DNA from 4 places in the Mesorhizobium sp. M1006 genome. Region 4 is predicted to be linked to each of the others. Evidence: predicted binding sites of a transcription regulator. Region 4 holds the regulator's gene; each other region holds the start of a gene.

Region 1 (5,101 bases), on a different contig from region 4:
GCAGCCACACGCTGGCCAACGTTCTATCGATGACCTCCTATGGCGGCGCCGTTGCCGCTTGCGGCCTCGCCGGCGGCATGGACCTGCCGGCAAGCGTCGCCCCCTTCATCCTGCGCGGCGTCTCGCTGCTCGGCATCGATTCGGTGATGGCGCCGAAGGCGGTCCGCCTCGAGGCCTGGCGCCGTATCGGCGCCGATCTCGACCACGCAAAGCTTGCCAGCCTTTCGACGAGCATCGGCTTCGACGGCATCATCGGCGCCGCGCATGACATCGTCGAGGGTAAGATCCGCGGCCGCGTGGTGGTGGATATGTGAGCCCCCAAGGGAAAAAAAAGAGCGCGACCGGTAAAATTCGAGCGATCAACCACAACCTTCGATAAGCTCTGTCTGACAGGATTTCCGTATGATTGCGGAACCCGGCATCAGAGAGGCGGAACCAGCCGAACGGGCCGACGGGACGGCCCCCGCGGCGCCAGGACGGCAGCTTGTCGCCGCGCCACCGCTGGCGCCGGAACTGCCGGCCTCCAACCGCGAAGGCCTGCCCTTCCTGACGCTCGTCGCCATTGTCGTGCTGGCAGGCTTTTCGCATCTGACCGGGGCGCCGATCTTCATCACTATCGGCCTTTTGGCGACAGCCATCGCCGGGCTCGCCATGCATCTGCGCAACAGGCGCACCGAGCGCCGCGCGGTGGCCCTGCTCGATGCCACGACCGCCCGCAGCCGCGCCGAAATCGAGACGCTGGCCGACCGCATGTGGGAGATGCAGGAGAGCGAGGAGCGCTTTCGCGGGCTGATCGATGCACTCGGCGATCTCGTCGTCCATCGTGACCGCGACGGCCACATTGTCTACGCCAACAAGGTTTTCGCCGACCTTGTCGAAACCGACCAGCGCGAGCTTGCCGGCAAGTCCCTGGCCGAACTAGGCATCGATGTCGGCATCGTCCCCGACGCCGCGTTTTCCGACCATGAATGCCTGAGTTCCACCGACGTCGCCATTCGCACGCCGGACGGCCCACGCTGGTTCTCTTGGATCGAGCTGTCGGTGCGCGACAAGGACAGCGGCGCCGTTTCGCATCGCGCCATCGCCCGCGACATCACCGCTCGCAAGCGCGCCGAATCCTCGCTGATCACCGCCCGCGAGCGGGCCGAATATGCGAGCCAGGCCAAATCGCGCTTCCTCGCCACCGTCAGCCACGAGATCCGCACGCCGATGAACGGCATCATGGGCATGGCCCGGCTTCTCGCCGACACCAGCCTTTCGCCCGAGCAGCGGACCTATGTCGGCGCCATCTCGACCTCGGCCAGCGCGCTGCTGGCGCTGATCGAGGACCTGCTCGACTACTCCAAGATCGAGGCCGGCCGCTTCGATCCCGAACCGCAGCCGATGTCGGTGCGCGAGATCGCCGACAATGTCATCGAGCTTTTGGCGGCGCGGGCTTTTGCCAAGGATATCGGCCTCGGCTGTCATGTCGAACCCGACGTGCCGCAGCTGATCACCGCCGACCCCGGCAGGGTCAGGCAGGTGCTGCTCAATCTCATCGGCAACGCCGTCAAGTTCACCGACAGCGGCGGCGTCCTGGCAAGCATCGCCCGCGTCCGCACCGAAACCACCGACCGCATCCGCTTCACCATCACCGACACCGGCCCCGGTCTGCGCGAGCAGGACATGGAGCGCATATTCGAGGACTTCGAACAGGCTGACGGCACCTCGACCCGTGCGCATGGCGGTGCCGGCCTCGGTCTCGCCATTTCCAAGCGCCTGGTGACCGCCATGGGCGGCACTATCTCTGTGTCGAGCCGGCTTGGCCAGGGGTCCGAATTCGTCTTCGAGATTCCCGCTATTTCCGCCGTCGAGGCGCCGCAGATCCGCCAGGACGCGCTGTCGGGCCGGCATGCGGTGATCGTGTCGAAGAACCTGGTCGAGGCCGAAGCCCTCGCCCGCACCATTCGCGGCAATGGCGGCACGGTCGATCTGGCCACCGCCGCCGCCCAGGCCACCCCTTTCGCCGAGAGCTGCGACGTGCTGCTGATCGATGCTGCCATGGAGCAAAGCGACGGCAGGCTGCTCAGGCGCCTGCGCCAGAGCGGATTTGCCGATTGCGAGGCAGTGACGCTGATCGCACCGACCGACCGTGGCATGCTTGGCGAGTTCCGTGCCAATGGTTACGCCACCTTCCTTGCGAGGCCGGTGCGCGGCGAGACATTGCTGCGCGTGCTTTTGACCAGCCACGCGCCGGTCGTCGCCGAGCCGCAACTGCAAAGGCGCGGCGCGCAGGCGGGGCAAGCCATTGGCGCCCGCCAGCAGGGCCTGTCGGTGCTGATCGCCGAGGACAACGACATCAACGCCATGCTGGCCCGCGCTACGCTGCTGAAGGCCGGGCATCGCGTGAAAGTGGTCGGCAACGGCAAGGCCGCCGTCGAGGCGGTCATCAGCACCGGCCACAAGCACCGTTACGACGTGGTGCTGATGGACTTGCATATGCCTGTCATGGACGGCCTGGACGCCATCGCCGCCATCCGCCGCCATGAGGAGGAGACCGCGGTGCCGCCGGTGCCGATCATGGTGCTGTCGGCCGACAGCCAGGAAAAGACCCGCCACGCCGTGCTCGCTCACGGTGCCAGCGGCTTCGTCACCAAGCCGCTCGACCCCGATGCCCTGGTTCATGCGGTCGAAGGGCAAGCGGCCGCCTGAGGCACAACATCGACGGTTGATAGATTGCCCAGCCGACGAAGTATTGCCCGCAGAGCCGTATCACGGTACTGTCACAATCCTGTTGCACCTACACCGTATCCCCGTGCCAAGAGGGATGGCTCGAAGGAGAATCACTCGTGCATACAGTCATGCCGGAATGTGATGCTCGGCCGAACGCCAGCGGGCCTTTGCTCGTCGGCCGGAACGCCGATGCCGTCATAAAAGGCGCATCGCTCGGCCGCATCGGCAATCTCGAAGTGCGGCTCGCCCGCAACGAGGCCGAGATCGCTGCCGCGCAGGAAGTGCGCTACCGGGTGTTCTACGACGAGCTTGGTGCCAGGAAGGACCTGTTCCAGATGCAGGACCGCCGCGATGCCGATCGCTTCGATCCCCTCTGCGATCATCTCCTGGTCTTCGATACTTCGCTTTCCGGCCCCGAGCATCGCCGCATCGTCGGCACCTACCGCCTGCTGCGGCAGGAGATTGCCGCGGCCGCCGGCGGCTTCTATTCCGAAGGCGAATTCGAACTGACCAAGCTGATCGCGCGGCATCCTGGCCAGCGCTTCCTCGAGCTCGGCCGCTCCTGTGTTCTGCCCGAATACCGCTCGAAGCGCACCATCGAGGCGCTGTGGCAAGGCATCTGGGCCTATATCAACCATTACGGCATTGGCGTGATGACCGGCTGCGCGTCGTTCCACGGCACCGTGCCGGCGGCACATGCAGAGGCGCTGACCTACCTTGCCCACCACTGCCGGACGAATTCATCATGGGACGTGCGTGCCGTCGCCGGGCGCTATTGTTCGATGGATCTGATGCCGATCGAGGCCGTCAATACCAAGGCGGCGATCGCCGCGATGCCGCCGCTGGTCAAGGGCTATCTGCGCGTCGGCGCGCGCATCGGCGACGGTTGCGTCATCGACCGTGAATTCTCGACGGTCGACGTGTTCGTGGTGATGCCGGTCAAGGAGATCGGTGCCCGCTACGTCAATTATTATGGCGGAGAAGCGCAGCGGTTTGCGGCCTGAATAGGGGAGTAGGCGGAGAGAAGGCAAGGGCGCGAGTAGGCAATTGCTCTACTTTGCCCGACGTAGCGCTATTCCCTACTCCCGTACTGCCCTGTTCCCCTACTCCCCTAACTTACGCATCCTTCTCAGCCTGCTCGTTGACCGGCCCCGGCTCCACCGGCGCTTCGCTCGCCACATGCTTGGGGCCGCCCTTGGCGACGCCGACCATGGCCGGCCGCAGAACACGCTCGCCGATCGAATAGCCGGGCTGCACGACCTGCACGACTGTGTTGGCCGGTACGTCGGGATTGGGCACCTCGAACATCGCCTGGTGGAAATTCGGATCGAATTTCTCGCCCTCGGGCTCAAGCTTCTTCACGCCGTGGCGTTCCAGCGCCGACAGCATGGCGCGCTCGGTGATCTCGACGCCGTCGATCAGCGTCTTGAAGCCGGCATCGCCCGACGCCTTGGCCTCCTCGGGGATGGCATCCAGCGCACGGCGCAGATTGTCCGACACCGAAAGCATGTCGCGGGCAAAATTGGCAACCGCATAGGCGCGCGCATCGTGGACGTCCCGCGCGGTACGGCGGCGCAAATTCTCCATGTCGGCCGCGACGCGCAGCGCGCGATCCTTCAGCTCTTCGTTTTCCTTCAGAAGCCGCACAAGCGCCTCATAGTCGCCGTCGACGCCACCTTCCCTTGGCTCCGCGGCAGCCTCGGTCTTCTCGGCTTCATCGGGCGCGCGTTCGTCTTTTGCCTGGTCGCTCATCGCCGTTTCCCGTCATTTTCGAATGGTGTGGATTTGCGCCCGATATCGAGGTTTAGCGGCCAAAAATCAAGGGGCAAGCGATACTGCAGCCGCTGTCGCTGCTTGATGGCGGACGGCGCAGACCTTTCGATTTTAATTCAAACTTTACCGTACCCGACGGCTTTGCTTGCCGGGACACTACAATGCGGGAACCATTCCTCCCTTGGAAGAGTTTCGAAGCCGACACAGGATTTTGGATGATGCCCCGCAGGAATGGCGAAAAACGCGACGGGCTCGCCGCCGATATCCGGCGCCAGCTCGGCACCGAGGCGACCAAGCGCTTTCTGCGCACCTTACCGGCCTTCCGCACGGAGTCCGATATTCCCGACCGTCTGAAGGAATTGCTCGACCGCCTGGACGGCGTCGAAGCCAAGGTGGTCGCAGGCGGGCGCCGTCGGTAGACACCGTCGCCAGCAACGCGACCTGCGATTGCGGCCGCAATTCCTCGCCATCGCGCGACATTTACCCGCAGTAACTTTGCGTGATCTCCGCCTTGCGGCAGCGCGCCGCTCCGCCTATGTTTCATGATGAACATGATTTCCCCCGAAGCTGTGGCAAACAGCAAGCGCGCCTGGTTGAAGATCCTGTCGCGCTATAA
Region 2 (5,101 bases), on a different contig from region 4:
GCTTTCGATGCCGATCTCGTAATGGTGCATGACGCCGAGCGGGTAGTTGGTCATTTCCATGTGTAGCCGGGCGAGATTTCGCCAGGTGCCGCCGACCGTGTAGAACGCCCTGCCCTGCCCGCCCTTCAGCAATTTCGCCCGCGCCAGTTGCTCGCGCGTGATCCTTGCCGCCTGGGTCAGCGAGTTCTTCGCCATGTCCTGCAGGCGCAGGCCGCCCAACGGCAGCGTGATGCCGTCACCGATCGTCTCACCATCGATGTCGATCAGCTCGAGGCTGCCGCCGCCAAGGTCGCCGGCGATGCCGTTGGCCGGGTGGAAACCGGAGATGACGCCGAGCGCCGAATAATGGGCTTCCTCGCGGCCGCTCAGCACCTGGATCTCGGTCTTGAGCACATCCTCGGCGCGGTGGATGAAGTCGGGGCCGTTGACGGCCTCGCGAGCGGCGGCGGTCGCCAGCACATACATGCGCTCGGCGCCGGCCTGGTCGGAGAGCGCGCGGAAGCGGCGGAACTCTTCCATCGAGCGCGTCACCGCCTCGGGATCGAGCTTTCCGGTCGAAACGATGCCGCGGCCGAGGCCGGCCAGCATCTTTTCGTTGAACAGCAAGGTCGGCGAGCGCGCCAGTCCTTCATAGATGACAAGACGGATCGAGTTCGATCCGATATCGATGATGGACAGCGGTCGGCGGTCCTGAAGCCGGCCCTGGGACGCTGAAATCATCAGCCCGTCGCTGCGTTCTGTTTCTTGCGGCGCTTGAACTGCGCGATGCGCTTGGGCGCATGCGACTTCAACGCATCGCCCCGTCCGGACAGGCTCGGATTGGTCATGAAATATTCCTGCGCGTTGAACGGTTCCTCGCCCTCCTCCAGCACAACGCGCCGGGAGGTTCCGTCAGCCAATACGTCGAAACTTTGCTGGTTGTCCATGATGTTGCCGAGCATGATCTGGCCGAGCACCTGCTCATGCACAGTTGGATTGGTGATCGGCACCATGGTCTCGACGCGGCGGTCGAGATTGCGCGGCATCAGATCGGCCGAGGAGATATAGACGATCGCCCCGTCCGAGGGCAGGCCGTGGCCGTTGCCGAAGCAATAGATGCGGCTGTGCTCGAGGAAACGGCCGACGATCGACTTCACCCTAATGTTCTCGGATAGGCCGGGCACCTGCGGTCTCAGGCAGCAGATGCCGCGCACGACGAGATCGATCTCGACGCCGGCGCGGCTGGCATCGTAGAGCGCATCGATGACGATCGGGTCGACCAAGGCGTTCATCTTCATCCAGATGCGGGCCGGCCTGCCCTCCAGCGCGTGGCTGATCTCATCCGAAATGTGCTGGAGGATGCGGTCGCGCAGCGTAAACGGCGAGATGGCCAGCCGCATCTGCTCGGCCGGCTCGGCATAGCCGGTGATGAAGTTGAACAATTGGGCGACATCGCGCGCGATCGTCGGATCGGTGGTGAAGAAGGACAGGTCGGTGTAGATGCGTGCCGTGACCGGGTGGTAGTTGCCGGTGCCCAGATGCACGTAATTGCGCAGCCTGCCATCCTCGCGCCGCACCACCAGCGACATCTTCGCATGGGTCTTCAGTTCGAGAAAGCCGAAGACGACCTGGACGCCGGCGCGCTCGAGGTCGCGGGCCCAGCGGATGTTGGCCTCCTCGTCGAAGCGCGCCTTGAGCTCGACCAGCGCCGTCACCGACTTGCCGGCCTCGGCGGCGTCGACCAGAGCGCGTACGATCGGGCTGTCGTTGGAGGTGCGGTAGAGCGTCTGCTTGATCGCCACCACTTCCGGGTCGGCCATTGCCTGGCGCAGGAACTGCACCACCACGTCGAAAGATTCGTAAGGATGGTGGACGATGATGTCCTTCTCGCGGATCGCCGCAAAACAATCGCCGCCATGCTCGCGGATGCGCTCGGGAAAGCGGGGATTGTAGGGGGTGAATTTCAGATCGTCGCGGGCGACGGCGACGATCTCCGAGATCTGGCTGAGCGCCAGCGGACCGGTGAGCACGCTGATCCGGCTTGCCGAGACGCCGAGCTCGCCGGCGACGAAATCGCGCAATTCGGCCGGCATCAGCCGGTCGAATTCGATCCGGATAACCGAGCCGCGGCGCCGCCGCTTCAGCGCCGTCTCGAACAGCCGCACCAGATCCTCTGATTCTTCCTCGACCTCGATATCGCTGTCGCGGATGATACGGAACGTGCCGGAGCCCTTGACCTCATAGCCGGGGAACAGCTTGCCGATATAGAGACTGACCGCCTCTTCGAGTGGAATGAAGCGGACATGATGCTTGCGATCCGGCAAACGGATGAAGCGCCTCAGTGCCACCGGCAGGCGCAGAAGCGCGCTCATTTCCTCGCCGTTCTTGCGATGGCGCAATTGCAGCGCCATCGAGAAACCGAGATTGGGAATGAACGGAAACGGATGCGCCGGGTCGATCGACAGCGGCGTCAGGACCGGAAATACCTGCTCCTGGAAATGGTCCTCGAGCCAGGTCTTCTCGTCCTTGGTCAGGCCATCGCGGGTGATGCTTTCGATGCCTTGTTTGTCGAGCAGCAGCATCAGCGCCGAAAGGCTGTTCTGCTGGTCCTCCTGCAGGCGCTCGACCTCGCGCAGCAATTGTTCGAGCTGCTGCTCGGGAGTGCGCCCATCCGGGCTCTTCAGCACGATGCCTTCGCGCACCTGGCCGGCAAGACCAGCGACGCGGACCATGAAGAACTCGTCGAGGTTGGCGGCCGATATCGACAGGAAGCGAACGCGCTCGAGCAGCGGGTGATTGGCGTTCAGCGATTCCTCGAGCACGCGCCGGTTGAATTGCAGCCAGGAAAACTCGCGATTGACGAAGCGATCGGGATTGCCGCCTTCGGGGCTCGCCGCCTCGACGGTGATGAATTCGTTCTGCACCGGCTTCAGTTCGTTCATGGTTCCCGCTCTTCCCACACCGTTCGACGAGCACAGCCTTAACCGGCTTAACTTATCCTCTGACAGGCTTTTGCGACAGTTTCATTTCATCGATCTTGCAAAGAGACGGGTTATGATCCAGATGCAATCGACGAGATCAGGAGACGACGATGGCAGGCGGTTCCATTCCCCATTTCCAGAACGATGCGGGCTACCCGGCAATCGACATCGGCGTCAAGGAATTCATGTGCACCGGCGCCAATCCGCCTTTCGACCATCCGCATGTATTTCTCGACATGGGCGACGACAATGAAAAGGTCTGCCCCTATTGCTCGACGCTCTATCGCTATTCGCCGAAACTGAAGGCATTGGAAACGCAGCCGCCGGGCTGCCTCTATATCGACCAGGCCGCCTGATTCTTCCGCGACAAGCCTGATGCAGGAAACGCAGTCCCGGCAGGTGGTCATCGCCGGGGCGGGCGTCGCCGGGCTGACCGCGGCACTGGCCTTCGCCGAGCGCGGCTATCGGGTAAAACTGTTCGAACAGGCGCAGCACCTCGAGGCTGCCGGCGCCGGTATCCAGCTTTCGCCCAACGCGACGCGCATCCTACGGCAGCTCGGCGTACTCGATCGGCTGCTGGCGACGGCGGTGCGGCCGGAGGCAGTCGTGCTCAAGGATGCCGCCACGCTGCGCAAGCTGGCGCGCGTACCGCTTGGCCAGGCGGCCGACACGCGCTGGGGAGCGCCCTATGTCGTTGCCCACCGCGCGGATCTGCAGTCAGCGCTGATGCAGCGGATAGCCGAGCGGCCCAAGGTCGAGCTTGTCACCGGTGCCCGCGTCTGCGGCGTCGCAACCAGACCGAATGGCATCACCGCAACAGTCGAGATTGCCGGCACGACCATCGAAACCGAAGCATCGTTGCTGGTCGGCGCCGATGGGGTCTGGTCGTCGGTGCGAGAAAAACTGGCCCGCAAGGCGGCCGAATTCGGCAGAAGCCGATTCTCGGGCGAGCTTGCCTGGCGCGCCACGGTGGCCGCGGACACCCTCGCCGGACAAGCCTTCAGGGCGATCGGTGCGCCCGATTGCGTTACCGCATTCCTCTATCCCGGCTTTCATATGGTCGCCTATCCGGTCAGCCGTGGCACTGCCTTCAACCTCGCTGCCTTCACCAAGGGCGAGCGCATCGCCGAAGGCTGGTCGGGGTATGCCGACCCCGCCAGCCTCGCCAGCGCCATGCGCGGTACCGCGCCGGCGCTGGTTCGCCTGGCGACCGAGGCGGCGCCGTGGACGGCATGGCCGATCCACATTGTCGAGCAGCGGCGGTGGACGACGCCGCAAGGCATCGCGCTGATCGGCGATGCGGCGCACGCGATGACGCCGTTTGCCGCACAGGGCGCGGCGATGGCGATCGAGGACGCGGCGACGCTTGCCGGCTTCATTGCGGCCTCCACAGCCGATCTTGAGGGGGCGCTTGCCGCCTGGGAACAGGCGCGGCGGCCGCGCGTCGCCCAGGTCGCCCGCCGCGGCGCCGTCAATCGCCTCGCCTGGCATGCGGCCGGGCCGGTGGCGATGGCCCGCAACCTGTTCCTGGCGATGCGCTCGCCCGAAAAACTCGCCGCCGATCTCGACTGGCTCTACGGCTGGCGGGCGTAGGACGTTCGGCGGTCCTAAGTCGCCCGGTCAATTGTAAAGCCGCATCGACAGGCCGAGCGATGCCGGCAGCGGGTTCCACCAGCCGGTGCGCAGCCCGGCGATGCGCAGTGCCGCCGCCGCCCAGGTGTTGCAGCCGACCAGCGCGTTGAAACGGCCATTGCCTTCGAAGAAACGATCGAAACGGGAATACGCCGCATTCTCGATCGGCATGGCCCCGCTCGGTCCCTGCCGGAAGCTTCCCGCAATGTAATCGAGCAGCGCCGTAAACCGCTCCTCGCCGATGTCGAAGCCGGTGACGTCGGGATGCGGCTCGGCGATTTCGCCTGAAATGTCGACATGCATCACCGAGGCATCGACGGTCAGCGCCTTCATCACCGGCACTGCCTTCAGTTCCGACCAGGTCGGCGTCTCGAGATAGAAGGCGCGGCCGCCCCAGCCGAAGACTATGTAGCGGACCTCCGCCACGTCTGCTGGAATGCCGGCATCGACCAGGAAATGGAAGCGCCGGCGCACATCGTCGTCGACCGGGATGGCGATGTCGGTGTGGA
Region 3 (5,101 bases), on a different contig from region 4:
TCGAACCAGTTGGCGCCGACCGCGCGCAGGCCTTCTTCGGCGCGCATGTCGATGTTTTCGTTGATCTCGTAGAAGAGCTTGCCGAGAGCGCCGATGGAATGCAGGCCGATGGCGATGATGGCTGCGACCGGGCCGGTCGAGAGGATGGCTGCGAACAGGCCGGCAATGACGATCTCGGGGAAGGCGCGAAGCAGTTCCATGAAGCGCTTGACGACGAGCCTGAGCACCGGACTGGGCGTCAAGTTGCGCGCGGCGATGAAGGAAAAGGGCACCGCAAAGACAAAGCCGATGAAAGTGGAAACCAGCGCCACGTTAAGCGTGGTGAGCATCAGCTCGAAATATTCGGGTAGATAAAAACCGCCCCAGAGATAGACGCGGCCAAGCGGGAAGTTGAACTCTTGGCTGCCCTTGTCGTGCGGCGATGCGATGTCGAACAGCGCCCGCCAGACGTCGTTCCAGTCCTTGGGAACAAGCCAACTAAGGAAATCCAGTATGTGCGGCAGCCGATCGAAGAAATGTCCGGCATTGGCCTCGTCGGCGAACCACATGGCTGTGCACATGGCGACAAGCAGTGAGCCGATGCCGAGCGCCGTGTAGAACCGGCGCAAGGACGTCTGGCGTCGCCAGGCGTCTGCTGCCTGCCGGACCGCGTCTGAACGAATTGTAGCGGCGAAGGTCATACGGGGTCACGAGCGGACACGCAAAAAGGGCGGCGCTGAAGGACGCCGCCCTTTCCGCAATTGTCGTCAGCCGCCGATCGCGGCTTTGCGGGCTTCGACGATGACGCTGTAGAAGTCCGGCTTCACCGGAACGTAGCCGGTGAAATCGCCGCCTTCGATGGCCTCGAAGCAAGGCTTGTCCTTGGCCGGCAGGCTGGTGAAGAAGTTGGCGAGCTTGGCGCTCATGTCGCCGCCGAGTGCGGTGCGCACGACCAGCGGGCCGTTCGGGATCAAGCCGGAGCGCCAGACTTCAACGAAATCGTTGGGGTCCACGGCGCCCTTGGCGACTTCCTTGTGGAAGGTGCCGGAGGTGTAGCCGTTCTTGAAGTCGCCGATGCCCGAGGAGTCGTCAACCGCAACATCGACCTTGCCGTCGCGAACCGCGAGAAGGTTGTTCTCGTGGCCGCCATTGAACTGGGTCGAGGCGAAGAAGGTTTCGTTCGAAGCGCCGGTGTCCTTCGGGATCTGGGTCAGCGGGATCAGGTAGCCGGAGGTCGAATCCGGGTCGGCATAGCCGAGCTTCTTGCCCTTGGCCGACTTGATGTCGGTGATGCCGGACGACTTCAGCGCAAGGCCGATCGAATAATAGCCGGTCGCGCTGTCGGTCTGCTGGGTGGTGAGGATCGGGGTCACGGCGTTCGGATCCTTGAGGTAGACGCTGGCATAGCCCGACGCGCCAAGCTCTGCGAAATCGAGCGTGCCGCCGAGCAGGCCCTGGATAACGCCGTCATAGTCGGCGGCCGGGAACAGCGAGACCTTCTCGAAGCCGAATTCGGACTTCAGGTGATCGGCGAGGCACTGAAAGTTGCGCAGCCGGTCCGCTTCGTTTTCACCGCCAAGGATGCCGATGCGGAATTCCTTGATATCCTGGGCGTGAGCGGCGCTTGCCGCGATGGCGAGCAATGAAACGGCGCCAAAAACCATCTTCCTGAACATTATCTCTCTCCTGTTGGTCCCGGCCTCGCGCCGGTAGCGTTAGAATTTTTTGACAGGTGCCTTTGACGCGGGCGGGCGATCAGGCCGTTCTCAATATCCCGGGAATGCGGGCTCGAGCGGTCCGGCGGATGCAGCGATTTTCTGTTTGATGGCGACACTGGTGGAGGTGATGGCCTCGGAGATTTCGCCGCCATTGCTGTCGGTGCCGTAGACCATGCGCACGGCCTCGCGGTTGAGGGCTTCGGGCGAGCCGTCGAAGACGACCTTGCCGGCGGCCATGCCGATGATGCGGTTGCAGTAGGTGCGGGCCGTATCCAGCGTATGCAGATTTGTGATGACGGTGATGCCCTCGCGCAAATTGATGTCCTGCAGCGAATCCATCACCACCTTGGCGTTGAGCGGATCGAGCGAGGCAATCGGCTCATCCGCCAGCAACACCTTCGGCTGCTGCATCATGGCGCGCGCAATCGCAACGCGCTGCTGCTGGCCGCCGGAAAGCGTGCCGGCCGGCTGCAGGGCGGTGCGGGCGATGTCGAGGCGCTCGAGGGCTGCAACCGCCTCGGCGCATTCACCGCGGGAGAACATGCCAAATAGGTTGGACAGCGTCGAGCGGTGGTTGAGCCGGCCGAGCAGCACATTGGTCAGCACATCGAGGCGCGGCACGAGATTGAACTGCTGGAAGATCATGGCGCAGTCGCGCTGCCATCGCCGGAGCGGCGAGCCGCGCAACCCGGAGACCTCGACGCCGTTGAACAGGATGGATCCCTGGCTGGGATCGATGAGGCGGTTGATCATGCGCAGAAGCGTTGATTTGCCGGCGCCTGAACGGCCGATGATGCCGACCATCTGGCCCTGCGGAATCGCGATGTGAACATTGCTGACGGCGGTGTTCTTGCCGAACCGGCGGGTGACGCCGCGGATTTCGAGCGTAGCTGACATGGTGCAGGCTCCAGTCCAATCGCAATTGAAGGTCTGTTAACCCTGGCTAGCGCAGCCGCATGAACCTGCGGTGTCGGAACGATGTCAGTTTTGTTACTGCCCACAGCCTGGAGCGGGGCGGGATCAACTCGGCGCGAGAAGCTCGAATGGTGAATGGTGATAAGAACGGCTTCCCTGAGTCTCGAAACCTGTCCGCTGCCCCCATTCACATTCACCGTTCACCATTCACGATCCCTTAGCCGCCATATTTCTCCAGAAACGCCTCCGCCGACAGCTCCCGAAAATCGTCGAGCGCGGCGCGCAGCCTTGCATGATCCCAGTCCCACCAGGCGAGCGCCTGGTAGCGTTCCGCGGTGCGGCGGTCGAAGCGTTCGCGGATCGGCTTGGCCGGTACGCCGGCGACGATGGTGTAGGGCGCGACGTCCTTCGACACCACCGCACCGGCACCGACCGCCGCGCCATCGCCGACGATGACGCCGGGCAGGATGGTCGAGCCGTGGCCGAGCCAGGTGTCGTGGCCGATGGTGACGCGTTTGGCGCGGCGCTTGGCGAAGAATTCGCTCTCGTGCTCGGCGTCGTCCCAATAATCCGAGGCGCGATAGGTGAAATGGTGCAGCGTCGGCCGCCAGGTCGGATGGTTGGTAGCGTTGATGCGCACGCTTGCGGCGATGTTGGCGAATTTGCCGATCGTTGCGCACCAGACGCCGCAGTCCTGCATCATGTAGGAATAGTCGCCGAGCGTGCTTTCGGAAACCCGGCAGCGCTCGGTGATCTCGGTCCAGCGGCCAAGCGTCGAGTTCTCGACTTGCGCCGTCTCGTGGATCACCGGCGCCTCCGACAGTTTCCTTGTCATGCGGCAATTTTTCCGGCGGCGAAGGCGGTCACGTCGATGATACGGTCGGCCACCGCCTCACGCACGTCGTGGTCGTGGAAGATGCCGAGCAAAGCGACGCCCGCCGCCTTCTTGGCGGCGATCAGGGAAATCACCACGTCGCGGTTCCTGGCGTCGAGCGAAGCGGTCGGCTCGTCGAGCAGCAGGATCGGGTGCTCGGTGATGAAGCCGCGCGCGATGTTGACGCGCTGCTGTTCACCGCCGGAGAACGTCGCCGGCGGCAGCGCCCAGAGCTTTTCCGGCAGGTTGAGCTGCGCCAGCAAGGCACGTGCCTTGCCGTGCGCGACCTCGCGCTCCTCGCCGCGCTCGACCAGCGGTTCGGCCACGACATCGAGCGCAGAGACACGCGGCACGGTGCGCAGGAACTGGCTGACATAGCCGATGGTAAGCCGGCGCACGGCAAGCACGGTGCGCGGGCTGGCCGAGGCGAGATCGATGAGCCCGCCCTCGTGCTGGACGATGATCTGGCCTTCATCGGCGGCATAATTTCCGTAGAGCATTTTCAGGATCGAGCTCTTGCCGGCGCCGGACGGGCCGCCGAGCACGGCGCATTCGCCGGCCCTGATCGCGAACGAGACACCGGCGACCACCGGCAGTTTGATGCCGTCGCGCAGATGCATGGTGAAGCTCTTCGCGACATCGGAGACAACGAGCGGGGTTGCCATCAGAGCGTTCTCCAATCGTCATTCGTCTGCGGGCCAACACCCCCCTCTGGCCTGCCGGCCATCTCCCCCTCAGGGGGGAGATTGGCTGTCGCATTCGGTTTCGCCATTCTCCTGTGTCGCAGAACGGGCGGGACATAAAAGCTGCTGATCTCCCCCCTTGAGGGGGAGATGGCCGGCAGGCCAGAGGGGGGTACGCCGGAGCAATCATCGTCACACCTGCAGAATCGAGGAGACAAGCAACTGGGTATAAGGCGCGCGCGGATCGTCGAGGACGCGGTCGGTGAGGCCGCTTTCGACGACGCGGCCGTCCTTCATCACCATCATGCGCTGCGACAGCAGACGTGCCACTGCAAGGTCGTGGGTGACGACGATGGCCGCCAGGCCGAGATCGGTGACCAGGCCGCGCAACAGATCGAGCAGGCGCGCCTGCACCGAGACGTCGAGGCCGCCGGTTGGCTCGTCCATGAACACCAGCCGCGGCCCGGTGACGAGGTTGCGGGCGATCTGCAGGCGCTGGCGCATGCCTCCGGAAAAGGCGCGCGGCTCGTCGTCGATGCGGTCTTCGTCGATCTCGACACGCGACAACCAGTCGACCGCGGTGGCGCGGATTTTTCCATAGTGGCGGTCGCCGACCGCCATCAGCCGCTCGCCGACATTGGCGCCGGCCGACACCGTCATGCGCAGCCCGTCGGCCGGGTTCTGATGGACAAAACCCCAATCGGTGCGCATCAGGAAGCGGCGCTCGGCCTCGCTCATGCGGTAAAGTTCGCGAAACTGGCCGCCGCGCATCCGGTAGCTGGCGGTGCCGGAGCTGGGCAGCAGTCGAGTTGACAGGCAGTTGAGCAAAGTCGTCTTGCCGGAACCGGATTCGCCGACCACCGCCAGCACTTCGCCCGACCAGAGGTCGAATGTGACGTTCTCGCAGCCGACGCGCGAGCCGTAGAATTTGG
Region 4 (5,101 bases):
GCGGCGTTCGGACTTCTCGGAAACGTCGGCTCAGTTGCAGACTGCAACAGTGCCAGCCGTCACGCCGGCGCAGACCTCTTCTTTCTTGATCCAGCCGGCGTCGATGACGACGTTGAGGTTGTCCTTGGTGATGGCGACCGGGGTCAGGAACAGCGACTTGACGGTATTGCCGCCGGGCGTGGTGAAATCCTTCACGCCGGCAATGTCGGTCATCTGCTTGCCGTCGGCCAGCTGCGAGGCGATCTCGGCGGCATTCTTGCCGAGCTCGCGCGCATCCTTCCACACCGACACGGTCTGTGTGCCGAGCGCGATGCGGTTCAGCGCGGCGTGGTCGCCGTCCTGGCCCGAAACCGGAACCGATCCGGCCAGCCCTTGCGCTGTCAGCGCGGCGACGACGCCGCCGGCAGTGCCGTCATTGGCCGCGACCACGGCATCGACCTTGTTGTCGTTGGCGGTCAGGAACTGTTCCATGTTCTTCTGAGCGTTGGCCGGCAGCCAGCCGTCGGTATAGGCCTCGCCGACATTCTTGATCTTGCCGCTGTCTATTGCCGCCTTCAGCACCTCCATCGAACCGGCAAACAGGAAATCGGCATTCGGATCGGAACCCGAACCCTTGATGAAGACATAGTTGCCTTCCGGCTTCACCTTGAAGACTTCCCGGGCCTGCATGCGGCCGACTTCCTTGTTGTCGAAGGTCAGGTAAAAGACGTCCTTGTTCTCGATCAGCCGGTCGTAGCCGACAACCGGAATACCTTCGTCCAGCGCCTTTTGCACGGCCGGCCCGATGGCCGAGGCGTCCTGCGCCAGGATGATCAGTGCGTTGGCGCCCTGCGAGATCAGGCTCTCGACGTCGGTGAGCTGCTTGCCGGGGTTGGACTGTGCGTCGGCGGAAATATACTTGTCGCCTGCGGCCTCGATGGCCGCCTTCATTGCGGCCTCGTCGGTCTTCCAGCGCTCTTCCTGGAAGTTCGACCAGGAAACGCCGATGACCTTGTCTTTAGCCTGCGCCACCGACGCCAGCGCCAGCGTCATGGCGACACTCGCCAGAATGGCGGTCGTGAATTTCTTCATCATATCCTCCCTGCGCCGCGTACGGCGTGACCAATTGGCTCAAAGACCAGCTTAGAAGCTCTAATTTTTTCGAGCCTCGAAAAAATACTGGTCCGATCTCCGGCTGCTGTCAACATCGATTCTGATGGATTTTGATGACTCTGCGAGTTTTTTCGAGCGTCGGAATAAACGATGACAGCGCCACCTGCATCTGACACTATTTGCCTCATCCGACACTATTTGTCGGACATTACCGACGGCTTCCGGTTCATGAGCGGCCGCGGCAACCGGGAGGAAAGCAAAACAATGTCGGTCGGAATCCGCCATGACGATTTGCGCCGGCGCAACCGGGCGATGGTGATCTCGGCGGTGCGCCGGGCCGGCCAGCCATCGCGTACTGAGATCGCAGCTACCACCGGCCTCAGTCATTCGACCATATCGGCGATTTCTTCCGACCTGATACGGGAAGGCATCCTCGCCGAGAGCAAGCCAAGTGAGCCCGTTTCGTTGAAACGCGGTCGTCCGCAAGTCGGCCTCGCCCTCAACCCGGAAGCGGCGGCGGTGCTGACCGTGGTGTTGTCGCTGAATTTCCTTTCGGCCGCCATTATCGACTACACGGGACAGGTGGTCGCCGAGGAACAGCGCCGGCTGGACACGCTGACTATGCCGCGCGACGAGCTGATCCGTGAATGCATGGCCATCGTCCGGCGCCGGCTGCAGGATCCAGATCTTGACGTCCGCAGTGTCGCCCGCATCGCCCTGGCGATTCAGGGCATTACCGACTCCCCTGCACGCGCCATGCTGTGGTCGCCGATCACGCCGCAGACCGACATCGCCTTTGCCGACATGCTGGAGGACGAATTCGGCATCCCGGCAACGGTGGAGAACGACTGCAACATGATGGCGGTGGCTTTGCGCTGGCGCAATCCGGATCGCTATCGCGATGACTTCATCGCCATCCTGCTTTCGCATGGCATCGGCATGGGGCTGGTGCTGAAGGGCGAACTGTTCACCGGGACGCATTCCTCGGGCGGCGAATTTGGCCACATGATCCATCGTCCGGGCGGCGCGCTCTGCCGTTGCGGGCGGCGCGGCTGCATCGAGGCGTATGCCGGCAACTACGCCATCTGGCGCAACGCCAGGCAGATGAGCGAAGACAGCGAACCGGTCGCCGACGTCAGCGACGCCGACATGCGCGCACTGGCGGCCCGGGCGCGCGAGAAAGATGGGCCGGAACGCGAGGCCTACCGCAAGGCCGGCGAAGCGCTGGGTTTCGGTCTCGGCTCGCTGTTCGCGCTGATCGATCCGGCACCGGTCGCGATGGTCGGCGCCAGTGCCGCCGCCTTCGATCTGATCGAGCCGGCCTTGCGGAAGGCAATCGCCCAGACCGCCGGCGGCCAGCATTCAGGCTCGATCTCCTTCGATACAGAGCCGAACGAATTGCCTCTGATCCGCGAAGGCTGCGCGATGCGGGCGTTAAGCTTCGTCGACCAGGAGATTTTCGCGCCGGGCGCGCAAATGAGGCCCAGCGTCAGAAAGAACGTAGCCTGACCAGGCGGGTCAATCTTCCCTGATCGCATAGCCGGCGCCGCGGATGGTGCGGATGACATCCGGCATCCGGCCGTTGTTGACGGCTTTGCGCAGCCGCCCGACATGCACGTCGACGGTGCGTTCGTCGATGTAGATTGTCTCCCCCCAGACATTATCGAGTAACTGGCTGCGCGAGAAGACACGGCCCGGATGCCGCATCATGAACTCGAGCAGCCGGAATTCGGTCGGCCCGAGCCTGATTTCGCTCTTCTTGCGATAGACCCTGTGCGATTCGCGATCGAGCACGATGTCGCCGACCTTCAGCACGCTGGACAGCACTTCCGGCTTGGCGCGCCGCAGCAGCGCCTTGACCCTGGCCATGAATTCCGGTGTCGAAAACGGCTTGACCAGATAGTCGTCGGCGCCGGTCGAAAGACCGCGCACCCGGTCGCTCTCCTCGCCGCGCGCGGTCAGCATGATGATCGGCAGCCGCTCGGTTTCGGGGCGCACCCGCAACCGACGACAGAGCTCGATGCCGGAAACCGCTGGTATCATCCAGTCGAGCACCAAAAGGTCGGGCACATTCTCCTGCAAACGGATCTCGGCTTCGTCGCCGCGTGTCACCACCTCGACCTGGTAGCCTTCGGATTCGAGATTGTAGCGGAGCAGCACACCCAACGGCTCCTCGTCCTCCACCACCATTATGCGTGGTGCGATCATCGGCTGGGCACCCCCATCATGTCACCGGTGCGGACATTGTCGTTTCGTCCTGCTTCGGACGATTGACCGGCAATTGCTCGCCGGTCAGCACATAATACGCATTTTCGGCGATGTTGGTGACATGGTCGCCGATCCGCTCCAGATTCTTGGCGCAGAACAGCAGGTGCGTGCAAGCGGTGATGTTGCGCGGATCTTCCATCATGTAGGTCAACAGCTCGCGGAACACGGACGTGTATTTAACGTCGATGCGCTCGTCGGCGGCACGAAGCTTGGCCAACGCGGCCGCATCGCCTGCAGCATATTCCTCGATGACACCCTGCACCTGGATGAGAACCAGCTGCGCCATCGCGTCGATGGAATGCGACAGGTCCCGCGGCGTGGCGCTGAGGCCGACCGCACTCACGCGCTTGGCGATATTCTTGGCAAGGTCGCCGATGCGTTCGAGGTCGCCCGCCATGCGGATCGCTCCGACCACATGGCGAAGATCGTGGGCCATCGGCTGGCGTTTGGCGATCAGGGTGATGGCGCGGTCGTCCAGTTCGCGTTGACGCGCATCCATGATGGCGTCGTCGGAAACGACGCGTTGCGCCAGCACGTTGTCGGAATTCAACAGCGCCTTGGTTGCCCCGCCGACCATCGAACCGGCGAGGTCGGCCATGTCGCGGATCAGCTTGCTGATCTGCTCGAGATCCTCGTCGAAAGAAGCGACTGTGTGTTCGCCCATGGTCCTGTCCTCATATGCATGATCGGAACGGCTCAGCCGAAGCGGCCAGTGATGTAGTCCTGCGTGCGCTTCTCGCGGGGCGACGTGAATATCTTCTCGGTCCGGTCGAACTCGACCAGTTCACCCAGATACATGAACGCCGTCTGGCGCGACACGCGCGCCGCCTGCTGCATGTTGTGGGTGACGATGACGATCGTGTAGTCGGCTTGCAATTCGTCGATCAGTTCCTCGATCTTGGCAGTCGACAGCGGGTCGAGCGCCGAAGCCGGTTCGTCGAGCAGAATGACTTCCGGCTTCACCGCCACGGTGCGGGCGATACAGAGCCGCTGCTGCTGGCCGCCGGACAGGCTCAAGCCGCTGGCGTTGAGCTTGTCCTTGACCTCGCTCCACAGCGCGGCGCGCTTCAACGCCTGTTCGACGCGGCCGTCCATCTCGGACTTGCCGAGGTTCTCGTAGAGCCTGACGCCGAAGGCGATGTTCTCGTAGATCGACATCGGGAACGGCGTCGGCTTCTGGAACACCATGCCGATCTTGGTCCTGAGGAGGTTGAGATCCTGCGACCGGTCGAGAATGTTCTTGCCGTCGAGCAGCACCTGGCCCTCGGCCGTCTGTTTTGGGTAGAGCTCATAGATGCGGTTGAACACACGCAGCAGCGTCGATTTCCCGCAGCCCGAAGGGCCGATGAAGGCCGTGACGCTGCGCTCGGGCAGCGACAGGCTGATGTCCTTCAGCGCCTTGCTCTGGCCGTAGTAGAAGTTGAGGTTCTTGACCTCGATCTTCGTCTTCTCGGCGACCGTTTCGGCCATCGTCATGTCTGGGGACAACATCTGTGTCATCTGTCCTCTCTGCGTCCGGTAAGGCTGCGGGCGAGGATGCTCAAGCCCAGAACCGTCAGGGTGATTATGAGTGCGCCGGTCCACGCCAGTTGCTGCCATTCCTCGTAAGGGCTGAGAGCGAACTGGAAGATGGTCACCGGCAGGCTGGCCATCGGCGCGTTGATATTGCTGCTCCAGAACTGGTTGTTGAGCGCGGTGAAGAGCAGCGGCGCCGTCTCGCCGGAAATGCGTGCTATCGCCA

Evidence for each region. Region 4 encodes PhoB, which activates phosphate uptake and scavenging genes when phosphate is short. Its sites were predicted from a motif close to TGTCATNNANCTGTCAT; they were not measured.
Region 1: olsB (l-ornithine N(alpha)-acyltransferase) is a predicted target of PhoB. The motif match lies at 2,761-2,777, and genes of this name have one in related genera.
Region 2: NKH60_RS30255 (RNA degradosome polyphosphate kinase) is a predicted target of PhoB. The motif match lies at 2,994-3,010, and genes of this name have one in related genera.
Region 3: phnC (phosphonate ABC transporter ATP-binding protein) is a predicted target of PhoB. The motif match lies at 2,676-2,692, and genes of this name have one in related genera.

Annotation. Positions count from the first base shown of each region.
Region 1 covers NZ_JAMYMZ010000027.1:19,250-24,350, reverse strand. Annotated here, with positions in the region: gene acuI (acrylyl-CoA reductase (NADPH)) at 1-314, shown strand, start outside; gene NKH60_RS22815 (PAS domain-containing hybrid sensor histidine kinase/response regulator) at 403-2,691, shown strand; gene olsB (l-ornithine N(alpha)-acyltransferase) at 2,841-3,716, shown strand; gene grpE (nucleotide exchange factor GrpE) at 3,829-4,464, opposite strand; gene NKH60_RS22800 (hypothetical protein) at 4,701-4,904, shown strand; gene NKH60_RS22795 (fatty acid desaturase) at 5,031-5,101, shown strand, end outside.
Region 2 covers NZ_JAMYMZ010000056.1:24,708-29,808, reverse strand. Annotated here, with positions in the region: gene ppx (exopolyphosphatase) at 1-720, opposite strand, end outside; gene NKH60_RS30255 (RNA degradosome polyphosphate kinase) at 720-2,921, opposite strand; gene NKH60_RS30250 (zinc-finger domain-containing protein) at 3,071-3,316, shown strand; gene NKH60_RS30245 (FAD-dependent monooxygenase) at 3,336-4,553, shown strand; gene NKH60_RS30240 (TIGR02117 family protein) at 4,581-5,101, opposite strand, start outside.
Region 3 covers NZ_JAMYMZ010000037.1:14,818-19,918, forward strand. Annotated here, with positions in the region: gene phnE (phosphonate ABC transporter, permease protein PhnE) at 1-680, opposite strand, end outside; gene phnD (phosphonate ABC transporter substrate-binding protein) at 747-1,655, opposite strand; gene phnC (phosphonate ABC transporter ATP-binding protein) at 1,746-2,594, opposite strand; gene NKH60_RS26140 (DapH/DapD/GlmU-related protein) at 2,830-3,447, opposite strand; gene phnL (phosphonate C-P lyase system protein PhnL) at 3,444-4,151, opposite strand; gene phnK (phosphonate C-P lyase system protein PhnK) at 4,362-5,101, opposite strand, start outside.
Region 4 covers NZ_JAMYMZ010000018.1:36,208-41,308, forward strand. Annotated here, with positions in the region: gene xylF (D-xylose ABC transporter substrate-binding protein) at 31-1,071, opposite strand; gene NKH60_RS18605 (ROK family protein) at 1,357-2,601, shown strand; gene phoB (phosphate regulon transcriptional regulator PhoB) at 2,611-3,300, opposite strand; gene phoU (phosphate signaling complex protein PhoU) at 3,317-4,024, opposite strand; gene pstB (phosphate ABC transporter ATP-binding protein PstB) at 4,057-4,860, opposite strand; gene pstA (phosphate ABC transporter permease PstA) at 4,857-5,101, opposite strand, start outside.